Regions from separate parts of the Rhodococcoides sp. S146-33 genome, predicted to be linked through region 1. Evidence: predicted binding sites of a transcription regulator. Region 1 holds the regulator's gene; each other region holds the start of a gene.
The links. The regulator LexA, encoded in region 1, represses DNA repair genes until DNA is damaged. The targets are predictions, from matches to a motif close to CGAACANNTGTTCG.
Positions count from the first base shown of each region.

Region 2: the regulator LexA is predicted to act here: its motif matches at 2,613-2,626, upstream of AC5WEY_RS03650 (HNH endonuclease signature motif containing protein).
Region 3: the regulator LexA is predicted to act here: its motif matches at 2,239-2,252, upstream of AC5WEY_RS20745 (HNH endonuclease signature motif containing protein).

Region 1 covers NZ_JCAJWY010000002.1:1,100,056-1,104,169, reverse strand. Annotated here, with positions in the region: gene hrpA (ATP-dependent RNA helicase HrpA) at 1-459, shown strand, start outside; gene nrdR (transcriptional regulator NrdR) at 471-935, opposite strand; gene AC5WEY_RS13715 (hypothetical protein) at 1,037-1,432, opposite strand; gene lexA (transcriptional repressor LexA) at 1,812-2,489, shown strand; gene AC5WEY_RS13705 (acyl-CoA dehydrogenase family protein) at 2,560-3,702, opposite strand; gene AC5WEY_RS13700 (uracil-xanthine permease family protein) at 3,856-4,114, opposite strand, start outside.
Region 2 covers NZ_JCAJWY010000001.1:762,360-766,473, reverse strand. Annotated here, with positions in the region: gene AC5WEY_RS03665 (class I SAM-dependent methyltransferase) at 1-523, shown strand, start outside; gene lppU (LppU family putative lipoprotein) at 520-1,122, opposite strand; gene AC5WEY_RS03655 (molybdopterin-dependent oxidoreductase) at 1,238-2,461, opposite strand; gene AC5WEY_RS03650 (HNH endonuclease signature motif containing protein) at 2,643-3,926, shown strand; gene AC5WEY_RS03645 (lipase family protein) at 3,987-4,114, shown strand, end outside.
Region 3 covers NZ_JCAJWY010000005.1:230,147-234,260, reverse strand. Annotated here, with positions in the region: gene dapD (2,3,4,5-tetrahydropyridine-2,6-dicarboxylate N-succinyltransferase) at 1-664, shown strand, start outside; gene AC5WEY_RS20745 (HNH endonuclease signature motif containing protein) at 752-2,224, opposite strand; gene AC5WEY_RS20740 (6,7-dimethyl-8-ribityllumazine synthase) at 2,533-2,985, opposite strand; gene AC5WEY_RS20735 (DUF1810 domain-containing protein) at 2,995-3,426, opposite strand; gene AC5WEY_RS20730 (MarR family winged helix-turn-helix transcriptional regulator) at 3,505-3,945, opposite strand; gene AC5WEY_RS20725 (SDR family oxidoreductase) at 4,006-4,114, shown strand, end outside.

The DNA of each region.
Region 1 (4,114 bases):
GTGCCACAGCGCACCGCCGCGGTGCTGGCCCTGGTGCGTCCCGTGCTGACGGCAGCTCTCGCGCTGTCGGCGCAGCTACAGGTGTCCTCGGGTGAGCCCGCCGACGATGTTCGGGAACAGCTCGACGGCTTGATCTTTCGCGGGTTCGTCACCGAATTCGGTTCACGCAGGCTGGCAGACCTGCCGCGATACCTCGCTGCGGCGACCAAGAGGTTGGCCACACTTCCGAGCAGCGCAGGCCGTGATGCGGCCGCGATGGACGTACTCGACCGCGTCTACGCCTCGTATGGGCGGCTGCTGGATTCGCTTCCGGAGGGCCGAAAGAACAGCGCTGGCGTGCAGGAGCTGTTCTGGATGATCGAAGAATTGCGGGTAGGGCTGTTCGCGCAAGGAATTCGGACTGCGTATCCGGTCTCGGAGAAACGCATCGAGAAGGCAATCGCGGATGAGGCCCGCTGAAGGTCGAACCGTCAGTCGATGTCCGCAGATTCGCGGTGCTTGCGCAGTTCGTGGATTTCTTTCTCGAAATCCTCGGCCGAACTGAACGAGCGATACACGGACGCAAATCGCAGATACGCGACCTCGTCGAGGTCGCGTAGCGGACCGAGAATGGCCAACCCCACCTCGTTACTGGGAATTTCGGCGGAGCCGGCGGCACGAATGGCGTCTTCCACCTGCTGAGCCAAGAGATTCAGCGCGTCGTTGTCGACATCTCTGCCCTGGCAGGCCCTGCGCACTCCTTTGACGACTTTTTCACGGCTGAACGGTTCGGTCACTCCGCTCCGCTTCACGACTGCGAGCACGGCGGCCTCGACGGTGGTGAATCGCCGACCGCATTCCGGGCAGGAGCGACGACGCCGAATTGCCTGCCCCTCGTCCATCTCACGCGAATCGACCACGCGTGAGTCGGGATGCCTGCAGAACGGGCAATGCATGAAGGAGCCTCCGTCGTAGCCGATGCGCCGACATCGAACATGCGTGTCGGAGCAATCAGTCGAGGATACTCAGTCATCGGCGTGTGCGATGGGGCCGGTGGTCATCTGCCGGGCGCGTACTCGACCACGGCACCGTCGTGAACCTCGACGACGCCTGCGGGCTGCACCCCAGCGCCGGGCGCATCGGCTCGTAGGTTCGCGATGCCGATCAGGCCACCGGCAACGACGACGGCTGCGAGCACCCACAGCACCAGCGATCGCAGCCGGACCGGCTGACCGGCGAAGTGCGCCGAGGTCTCGTCGAAGTCGCGATCGGCTGCCTCGCGGTCGGTGACATCGGTCCAGGACGACTCCAGAACCGGCAGGCACGGAGTCGTGTACGCACCGCGCATCGCGATGGAGCTCCGCAACGCAGGACGAGCACGGCGACGACGTTCGACGACAGTGGACCGGCTACGGACACCTGCGGTGGTGGGGCGATCGGTGATGATGGTCATCGGAACCTCGTCTTCGCTCGTTGGATCGATTGTTCGATCAGGCGTTCGATGGACGCTTGTTCGAAGTTCTATCACGAGCCTCCGACAAAGTCTGCAGAAAACGCGACACGAGTCGAACAGATGTTTGATTCAACAGCTGATACACGCTAGATTCGTGTCAGAAACCACACGCCACACGAGTCGACACCATCAACTCCAGTCCGCGCAGACCGAACCACGCAGACCGGATCCAGGACACCAGCAGGAGGCCGACAGCATGAAGGACCAGACCTCGACGAGGTCGACCACGGGTTCCAAGACGACCGGTTCCAAGGCGACCACGTCCGTGCCTACGAAGGCCGCCGCAGGGAAGCCTGCCGCGGAACCGACGCCCAAGGCCATGGAAGTCGGCACCGACATCAGCGCCGGCCTGACGGAGCGACAGCGAAAGGTGCTCGAGGTCATCCGAGCTTCGGTGACCGAGCGCGGCTACCCGCCCAGCATTCGTGAGATCGGTGATGCCGTCGGCCTGACGTCGACGTCGTCCGTTGCCCATCAGTTGCGCACTCTGGAGCGAAAAGGATTCCTGCGGCGCGACGCCAACCGCCCTCGCGCGGTCGACGTCCGCGGACTCGACGAGGTACAGGCCGATCAGGCTGCTGCCGCGGTCGACGGATCGTCCGAGGAACAGGATCGCTTGCCGACGCCGACGTTCGTGCCGGTTCTGGGACGAATTGCCGCCGGTGGACCGATCCTGGCCGAGGAAGCCGTCGAGGACGTGTTTCCGCTCCCCCGCGAGCTGGTCGGTCAGGGTTCGCTGTTCCTGCTCAAGGTCGTGGGCGAGTCGATGATCGATGCAGCCATCTGTGACGGCGACTGGGTGGTGGTTCGTCAGCAATCCGTGGCAGACAACGGAGACATCGTGGCGGCGATGATCGACGGTGAAGCGACCGTCAAGACGTTCAAGCGGTCGAAGGGCGAGGTGTGGCTGCTGCCGCACAACCCGCTGTTCGAGCCGATTCCGGGAAACAACGCTGCCATCCTCGGCAAGGTCGTCACCGTGATGCGCAAGCTGTAGAGAACAGCACCGAAACGCGAAGGGCCGCAGCACAGTGTGCTGCGGCCCTCGTGCTTTTCGGATCAGCGGATCATAGATTCAATCCGCGGCCGATGATCTCTTTCATGATTTCGGTCGTGCCACCGTAGATGGTCTGCACCCGAGAATCCATGTAGGCCTTGGCGATCGGATATTCCTTCATGTAGCCGTAGCCGCCGTGCAACTGCAGGCACCGGTCGATCAGCTTGACCTGGTTCTCGGTGGTCCACCATTTCGCCATGGCGGCTTCCTGCACGGTCAACTTGCCATCGTTGAGCAGTTCGATGAACTTGTCGACCATGATGCGGGTGGCGGTGGTTTCGGTGGCCAACTCCGCCAACACGAAGCGGGTGTTCTGGAACTTGCCGATCGACTTACCGAAGGCCTTGCGATCTCGGCAGTACTGGATGGTCATGTCCAGGGCCGATTCCATGGCCGCGGCGGCGACAACAGCGATCGAGAGCCGTTCCTGCGGAAGATTCTGCATGAGGTAGATGAAGCCCATGCCTTCTTCACCGAGCAGATTGGCTGCGGGCACGCGAACGTCCGTGAAGCTGAGTTCGGCGGTGTCCTGGGCCTTCATCCCGATCTTGTCGAGATTGCGGCCGCGCTCGAAACCTGGCATGTCGCGCTCCACGACCAGCAGGCTGAAGCCCTGGGCACCCTTCTCGGGGTCGGTGCACGCCACGACGATGATCAGATCGGCGTTGATTCCGTTAGTAATGAACGTTTTCGATCCGTTCAGTACCCAGTCGTCGCCGTCGCGAACGGCCTTGGTCTTGATGCCCTGCAGGTCGCTTCCGGTGCCCGGCTCGGTCATGGCAATCGCGGTGATCAGCTCACCCGAGCAGAATCCGGGGAGCCAGCGCTGCTTCTGTTCGTCGTTCGCCAACTCGATGAAGTACGGCGCGACGACGTCGTTGTGCAGGGTGAAGCCGATGCCGCTGTAGCCGCCGCGGGTGGTTTCCTCGGTGACGATTGCGTTGTAGCGGAAGTCCTTGACGCCACCGCCACCGAACTCCTCCGGTGCGGCCGTTCCGAGGAAGCCCTGCTTGCCGGCCTCGACCCAGACGCCGCGGTCGACGATGTTCTGCTCTTCCCACTTCGCGTGATTGGGGGCTACGTGCTGTTCGAGAAACTTCCGGTACGACTCCCGGAACAGTTCGTGCTCGGGCTCGAAAAGTGTGCGTTCCACGCAGATCTCCTTGTTCGGTGCGCACCGTCGTCGACCGCGAGAAAGGGGTGTCACAGCGCGGTCGTCGGTGCGACTGACGTCACCGTTCAAGACTACTTTCGCGGTGCACCGGGGGTCGATGACCAAAACGTGCGCGATCCGTGACCGCCCCCGCTACGTCCGCCGAGACGCGGTACTTTTCGCGAGCGCCGAAACGATCGGATAACCGACCAGAATGCCGAGCGAACCCCACGCGATTCCGCCGAGTTCGACCGAACCGACCGACAGCGTGAGGTCGCCGATACCCGCGACCAGTGCCGCGGCAACGACGATCAGGTTGACCGGATCGGCGAAGTCCACCTTGGCGTCGGTCCAGATGCGAACGCCCAGCAGCCCGATGAGTCCGTACAGAACCAGTGTTGCCCCGCCGATG
Region 2 (4,114 bases), on a different contig from region 1:
TCTCGACGTCGAGGTGCAGGTGTCGCGATTCGAGGAGTGCGTAGTCGAGCCGGCGTCGTTCGATGTCGTCGCCGCCGCGCAGTCCTGGCATTGGGTGAACCACGAACAAGGAGCGGCAGTCGCGGCGCGCGCGTTGGTCCCGGGGGGAGCACTCCGGCTGTGGTGGAACATGCCGGGCGACCTCGACGGGCCGACGTGGGATGCGGTCAGAGCGGCCTACGACGCAACCGAACCCGACGCAGCACCGCTGCTTGCCCGATCTCTCGGTGCGCAATCGGAATCGACCGTTCCTCGGGCCGACGGCTTCGGTCCCTGGTCGTCCTCGACATACAGCTGGGTTCAGCGCTACACCGCGGACGAATTCTGTGCGATGGCTGCAACCTATTCGAGCCATCTGATTCTCGACGACGCGCGGCGCGACGAAGTGTTGAACGCAGTGCACGCGGCGATCACCGAGCACGGGCACGTGGACTATCACTACGTGACCCAGATGATGACAGCGAGGCGGGACGGAAAGGGCTAGGAGATCGTTGTGGTGCACACGACGAATTGCCGTGCGTCGTAAGCGAATCCGCCCTCAGGGCAGTCGTTGGGGTCAGCGGTACCGGTCTTGATCTCGGTGACCTGTTCGACGTCGGTCGCGCTGGGGTCGCTGCAGTCGACACGTGCGGGCTCGTCGATGCCGCCGGTGGGAACACTCATGCATCCGTCGACGACCCAATCGACGTCGAGGCACAGCGCGCCCTGCTCCACGCCGTCGAGAGTCTCGTAATACGTTTGATTCACGTCGGTGGGGCACTGCTCGTTCTGCTCGGCCTTGGCGATGACCTTGTAGTTCGATTCCATGCTGCCGCATTCGGCGTTCTCGATGGTGGCGGCCGTCATCGTCCCGCCGAGTCGGACGCATTGACCGATCTCGACGTCGATGTCGGTGGAGCCGCCGGCGTCGATGCCCTCCTGGCCCGAGACGTCGTCGGTGGTGGTGGCAGCGGCCGACGTCGAGGATGCGGTGGTGGTGTCTGCGGCAACGGCGTTGCCCGAGTCGGTCGACGAGCAGGCTGCTGCGAAGAACAGCGTGAACAGTGCACCCGCGGTAAGGAACCCTCTGGACAGTGCGTGCATCGTGGTGTGACCTTCTGGACTCATCCAGGCGAAGAAGTACTCCTTCGTCGGCAACCCCGCGGGCTACCGAAAAAAGATTCTTTACCATTCACCGAGATTTGGAAAGTTGTCGAAGTCACGAACGGAACACGATCGACGAGACCCACTTGGTGTTGTGCACGCCGGGCAGCGCAGGCACGATCACCCTCGCTGGGAAACCGTGATCGAGCGAGAGATCCACGCCGTTCACTTTCAACGCCAACAACGAATCGGGGTGTACTGCTTGATTTCCCTGAAGAACTGCGCGAGTGAAAGCGCCGTTCTGCTCGAGCGAGATCACCTCGGCCGATCGTGGTTCGGGTACACCCGCAAGGGCGGCGAGTTCCGCCAACGGGATGCCGGTCCACGTCTGAGTCGTCGACCACCCTTCGACGCAGGCGATGGGAAGTTCGGCAGTGCGTTGCGGCATCGACAGCAGCCTGCCGCGGGAGAGCACCACTGGAACGGAGTTCTCGGCTGCGCCGGCGACAGTCAGTTGCCAGTCGGCTCCGGTCTGTGCCTCGGTGATTCCTGCCGCTTCCGCGGTCCGATTGATCTGGAAGTCGTTGGGGCCATCGCCGTAGGAGCGACCGCGCGGCAGCAGAATCGCGGCCTTGCGTAGTACACCTCCGACCGTCTGGCCGACCGTCAGCACAGCCACGAAACCCATCCCAGCAGCTACCAATCCTATTGCGCCGCGGCGGTTCATCGTTGTCGTGGGACCCTGGTCGGGGGACTCGTTGCGGGCACGCAGCACGTCCATCAACGACTCGGACCGCAAGGTGCGCCACATCAACGGAACCTTGAGACCGAGGTGGACGAGGAATCCGGCGATGAACACCCAGGCACCGAAGTAGTGCGCCGCGTAGAAGTCGAAGCCGAACACGTAGTCGTACTGGATGTTGAGAACACCGGTGACGATCTCGAACAGCAGACCGCCGACGAGCGCCAACAGAGACAGTCGCTCGAGTGCGTGCGCAGGCGAACGAACCGGCGGCAACTCGACGAGCTTGGGCATCACAGACCACAGTTTTGCGATCACGAGCGGCACGATGATCAGACCCAAGCCGACATGTAGGCCCTGGGTGAGTTGATACAGCCAGGCGGGATCGGTCGGCCAGTCGAAGAACGGCAACCGCAGCCACCCGACGGCTCCCGGCATGGCCTGGCCGAACTGGGGACCGTACGCGATGTAGGAGAGCAGGCCGGTCACGATGACGATCGGTAGAGCTACAAGCAGCACCGCGCCGAACAGCGACGTCAACCACGTCCCGCGCAGCGGACTGCGAAAGCGCACGGGTGAGTTGCGGGCGTCGGCCATGTAGAGCATTCGCTGCCCCTCCGATGTCGGATGTCTCGTGGCCGGCTCCCCTGCCGGGCCCGCCGGTCGGCAACCAAGCTCGAAGACGTCCCCGCGGGGACGTTTTTCCTGTCTGTTTCGAGTTCTTGTCGGCGCCTTGCCATACCTTTGTCGAACATGCATTCGATGAATGGGGGCGTTCATGATCGACATGTCCGAGACGGGATCCGAGGCCGGGCGGATCGCACTGGATGACATCGCGACCGAGATCTGCGCGCTGGCCGGGCAGATAGCGGCAGCGTCGGCGCAGTACTTGATCCTGGTGGGCGAGTTCGATGCTCGACGCGGATGGGCGGGGTGGGAGGTTCGGTCGTGTGCGCACTGGTTGTCCTGGCGTGCGGGAGTCGATCTGCATACGGCCCGTGAGCAGGTGCGAGTCGCCAAGGCCATGCGAGAGTTGCCGTTGATCACCTCTGCTTACCTGAGCGGCACGGTGTCGTATTCGAAGGTGCGGGCAATGACGCGGGTGGCCACACCCGAGAACGAGGCGTCATTGCTGCAGAAGGCACTCGATGCACCGGCGGCGCATATCGAGCGCCTGTGCCGTGGCCTGAAGAGGGCGATGCGGCCCACCAGGGGTAACGGCGTCGACCTCGATCCATGCGTCGGGCGGTGGCGCTGGGACGAGGACGACGGCTCGCTCGTGCTGACGGCACGCTTTCGGCCCGAGGAAGGCAAGCGGCTTCTCGCGGCATTGACCAAGGCTGAGTACGAGCGCAAGCGAACCGAGGGCGAATCCGAGGGTGACCGGGCGGCCCCAGCGCCGCCCAACCCGGTGCCGGCGTTGGTCGCCATGGCCGAGATGGTCTGCGCTGCGCTGGATTCACCGGTCGTTTCACCGGCTGCGGAAGTGTTGGTGCACATCGGTGGCGTCGACGAAGCGGGTCACGATCATGCCCATTTCGACGACGGGCCAGGCCTCGACGACGAGACGCTTGCGCAGGTGCTGTGTTCTGCGGTCATGCGAACCGTCGGCCACGGCCGGCTGGGAAAAACTGTGCGCTGGAGTTCGACTGCCAAGGACCCGAGCCGAACGCAGTTGCGTCAGTTGATCATTCGAGATCGATGCTGCACGGTTCCCGGCTGCGGGCGCACCCGATTTCTGCATGCTCATCACGTCACGTACCGCTCACGGGGAGGTCCGACCTCACTCGACAATCTGGTCCTGCTGTGCGGCGAACATCATCGAGCGCTGCACGACGGATATTTCATCATCGAAGCCCTTGGAGATCAACGCTTCTCGTTTCACCACCCGTCAGGAATCGCGATGATTCACGCGCCGGCGATGTCCGGTGACGCGGACGAATTTCGGCGACGATACGACGGGATCGCACCCGACGCCATAGTCCCCAACTGGGGCGGAGAAGGCCTCGATCTGAGCTACGCGACCGATGTTCTGATCACCAACTGGCAGCAGGCTGCATGAAATGCGGCGATACAGGGCAAGTTAGTGTGACGAAGAGACTCGGACAAGAAGCGGTGGGATATGAGCGTCGACAGATCGATGGAGGACGAACAGTCCTGGCCGGTGGAACGATGGCCGAGCCGCGACGACGCGACCAGGCCCGAGGACGATCCGTTCTACGCCGCACCCGAGGGCTACGAAGCGGCCCT
Region 3 (4,114 bases), on a different contig from region 1:
GCCGCACGGGCAGAACCTGGACGGCGTGTTCGGCCTGCTCGCCAATGTTGTATGGACCAACTTCGGCCCCGCGGCGGTCGACGGCTTCGAGACGGTGCGCGCGAAGCTTCGCGCACGCGGCCACGTGACCGTGTACGGCGTCGACAAGTTCCCGCGTCTGGTCGACTACGTCGTTCCCACCGGAGTTCGTATCGCCGACGCCGATCGTGTGCGCCTCGGTGCCCATTTGGCCAGCGGAACGACGGTCATGCACGAGGGCTTCGTCAACTTCAACGCAGGCACGCTCGGTAACTCGATGGTCGAGGGACGGATTTCGGCAGGCGTGGTGGTGGGCGACGGTTCCGACGTCGGCGGCGGCGCGTCGATCATGGGCACACTCTCCGGCGGTGGCAAGAACGTCATCTCTGTCGGGAAGAGCTGCCTCCTCGGTGCCAACTCCGGACTCGGCATCTCCCTCGGTGACGATTGCGTCGTCGAGGCGGGTCTCTACATCACCGCGGGAACGAAGGTCAGCGGACCGGATGGAACTGTGGTGAAGGCGGCGACGCTGACCGGGAAGTCCAACCTACTGTTCCGTCGCAACTCGCTGTCGGGTGCGGTCGAGGTGGTGCCGTGGAAGGGCACCGGCGTCGAGCTGAATGCGGCGTTGCACGCCAACGACTGAGAGCTAGGTCTCGAAATCGGTTGACCGCTAGCCTCTTCCAGCCCCGCACCGTGTTCTCGGTGCGGGCCTGAATTGTTTTATGTGGTCTCACGCGATGTGGGGGCCGGCTCGAGCGTGGGATTGTCGGGGTTGTCGGTACGGGTCGACGGTCGCCGGGGGTATGAACCAGGGATGGTTGTCGGTACCGATGAACACCTCCCAGTCACTGTGATGGATGAGTCGGTGATGAAATCCGCACAGTAGGACGAGGTTGTTCATGTCGGTGGGGCCGCCGTCGGTCCAGTGCCAGATATGGTGTCCCTCTGTCCAGGCGGCGGGTTTGCCGCAGCCGGGGAAGGCGCAGCCGTGATCGCGGGCTGTGAGGGCGCGTTTCTGTTTCGCGTTGACGGTGCGGGCGGTGCGGGCGAGGTTGATCGGGGAACCGTTCTCGTCCATGACAATGGCGGTCAGGATGCAGTCGCAGGCCAGTTGGCGGGAGGTCTCGCGGGAGAGCGGTCCCATCCAGGGGAGCCATCCGACGGTGGTGCCGTCACCGAACAAGTCGCGATACGCGCCACGGTCCGCTGAGGGGCCGGTCGAGCTGTCGCATCCATCGCCACCGCAAAAATCGCCGCTGCCGCTGCCACTGTCGCAACCATCGCCGCTGCCGCTGCCGCAATCATCGCTGCTGCTGCCGTCGCCATCATCATCATCACCGCCGCCGCTGCCGCTGCAGTCGGGTTCGGTTGCGGTGCTGTCGTTCTCGTAGTTCGAGTCAGAGTCGCTGTCGGTGTCGGTGTCGGTGTCGGTGTTCATGGTGCGGCGCAGGTTGGTGAGGTCGCGCAATGTGATGTGAAGGTTGACGTGCGGCTTCTCTCCACCCTCGGTCGGCCGGTTACTGGAGGCGAGGTAGCGGTCGAGGATGTGTGCGAAGGCGTCGGCTCGGCGCCTCGCGGGGCTGCGTTCGTCGGGGGTGCCGTCGGTGGCGGGGCGAGGTTCGGTCAACGGCGAGAGGGCGGTGAGGAATTTTTCTCCGGTGATCGCATCGAAATCCATCTTCGCCACGAGACGCCCGTTGAGGGTGGTGGAGGCGAAGAGTTCGTTGCGGTCGGTGTCGTCGGGTGGTTTCTTGTCGCCGTAGGTGTCGTGGAGTGTGGTGATCGCGGCGCGCAGTGGTCCGGTGCGGGCTTCGGGTCCGGTGGCGGCGGTCAGCAGTGCTGCTCGGGCGAGGTCCTGGCCTTCTTGGGGGAGGTTTTTCGGTGGGGTTTCGGCGAAGGTGAGGATCAGGGCGGCGTGGTCGATGGAGATGCTGCCGGTGTTGACGGCGTCGGCGATGTCGGGGAAGTTCTTCAGTCCGCGGGCGAGGGCGACGATCTTGGTGGCTTTACCGGGGCTGAGCAGGGTGGTGGAGGTGAGCCAGCCGGCGGGTCCGGGGAAGCCAAGCTTCTCCCGTGAGACGCGGGTGTCGATTTCGGCGACGAGCGCGATCCGGTGGGCTTCGAGCACTTGAATGTCATGGGAGGCCGCGGTGGCGGCGGCGAGGAGCTCTGCTTCGCTCAGTTGCCAGATCGCGGTGGTCATGAGGTGAAGTGTATCGAACATGTATTCGACTGGCAATGATAGTGGAATCGAAAACTATTGCCCTGCATAAAGATTCGGGAAAGCAAACCTGTCGGCAGTCCGTGGTATTGGTCGGCCCATCCGTCACACATCACGCGTCGAGTCCAGTCGAGCCGAGCGTTGGGGTCGGACGAGTACCGATCCTCGAGGACCGACAGGCGCTCGAAGTCTTCGCGCATAGTGCCGCACTCGCGGCAATGAAAGATCGGTTCTTGCACTTCGAGTTCCGCGAGTAAAGAACGAAGCCGCGGAGCAGAGCGGCGACCAGCTCAGCCGATGGTTCCCAGCGACGCCAGGGTCTTGACGACAGCTCTCGCCGCCTCCGCGCCCTTGGTTTCGAGGTGCGCCGTGAAGAAGGCGTTGTGGTCGGCGTGCTCGTGGAAATGGTGGGGAGTGAGCACCACCGAGAACACCGGGACGTCGGTATCGAGCTGCACCCGCATGAGACCGTCGATGACTGCGGTCTCGACGAAGTCGTGTCGATAGATTCCGCCGTCGACAACCAGTGCGGCGGCGACAATCGCCGAGTACTTCCCAGTTCTGGCGAGCCGCTGCGCGTGCAGCGGGATTTCGAACGCGCCGGGCACCTCGAAAACGTCGACCGTGGCATCGTGACCGAGCTGCTCGAGTTCGGCGGCGAATCCCACTCGCGCGCGGTCGACGATGTCCAGGTGCCAGCTGGCGTGAACGAAGGCAATGGATCCGGCGAGTGGAGTCGTCATGGTGCGATGCTAGCGGTACCGCTCGTCGAGCAAGTCGAGTGTTCTGCCATCGGATTCACCGTCGAAATACTTGCGCAACACTTCGTCGAAAATGGACGTGCCCTCGGTAGCTTCGGCGAACAGCGTCATGGACGAGTGCAGCTTCAGATTGTCCGGGTAGCCGAAAATCTCGTCGACCGTCCGGCCCTCGATAGCAACGGTCAGCCGAGCTGCCTTGTTCAGGCGTGGCCCCAGCACCTCGTGAGACAAGTACAGTTCCGCCTCGGTCAGATCGGCGATACCGAAGTGCTGGGCAGTTGCACTGCGGCCCAGCCCCGCCAGCTGCGGGAACACGAACCACATCCAGTGCGTCTGCTTACGTCCCGCCTTCAGCTCCTTCGTCACTGCATTCCAGACGGGGTCTTGGGCGTCCACGAAGCGTTGCAGGTCGTATTCGGTCATGCCACTCAACCTAACGGGGAGCCACGCGTCGAATGGTCGACGGTCGCGCAACACGAGCGTGCGGCCCGACAACGATGATCAGCGGTCGCCTGCTGACAGCGTGAGACCGACGAGGATGCGCTCGAATTCCGTTCGCTCGGAGGCCGGGATCGCGTCGAGCAGATGCCGTCGGACCGCCTCGGCGTGAATGGGCCGAGCACGTACGACGGCATCGCGTCCTGCCGCAGTGAGAACTACCTCCACTCCCCCGTCGACCGGACGCCGAGTGATGAGTCCGCGGTCGGCCATTCGGGTCAGATGATGCGACAGCCGACTGCGATGCCACTCGAGCATCGCCGCCAAGGCGCTCTGCCGCAGCACCCCCTGCCCTAGCTCGTGCACTCGGGTCAGAACCGCGAAGTCCTGGTCCGACAAACCAGTTTCGTCCGCAATCGCCGCCGTGACACGAGTCCACACGGTGTCCTGCGCCCGCTTCCATACGTGCCACAGCGCCATCTCGGATTCGTTCAACAGCGTCATTGCGCCAGCCTATCCACCCTGCTGTTGACATGACAACACAACCGAGCGCATTGTGTTGACATGACAACACACACCGCTCTCGTCACGGGCGCCAACCGAGGCATCGGCCTTGCCATCGTCCGCGGCCTCGCCGCCCATGGCTTTGTCGTCTATTTGGGCTCGCGAGATC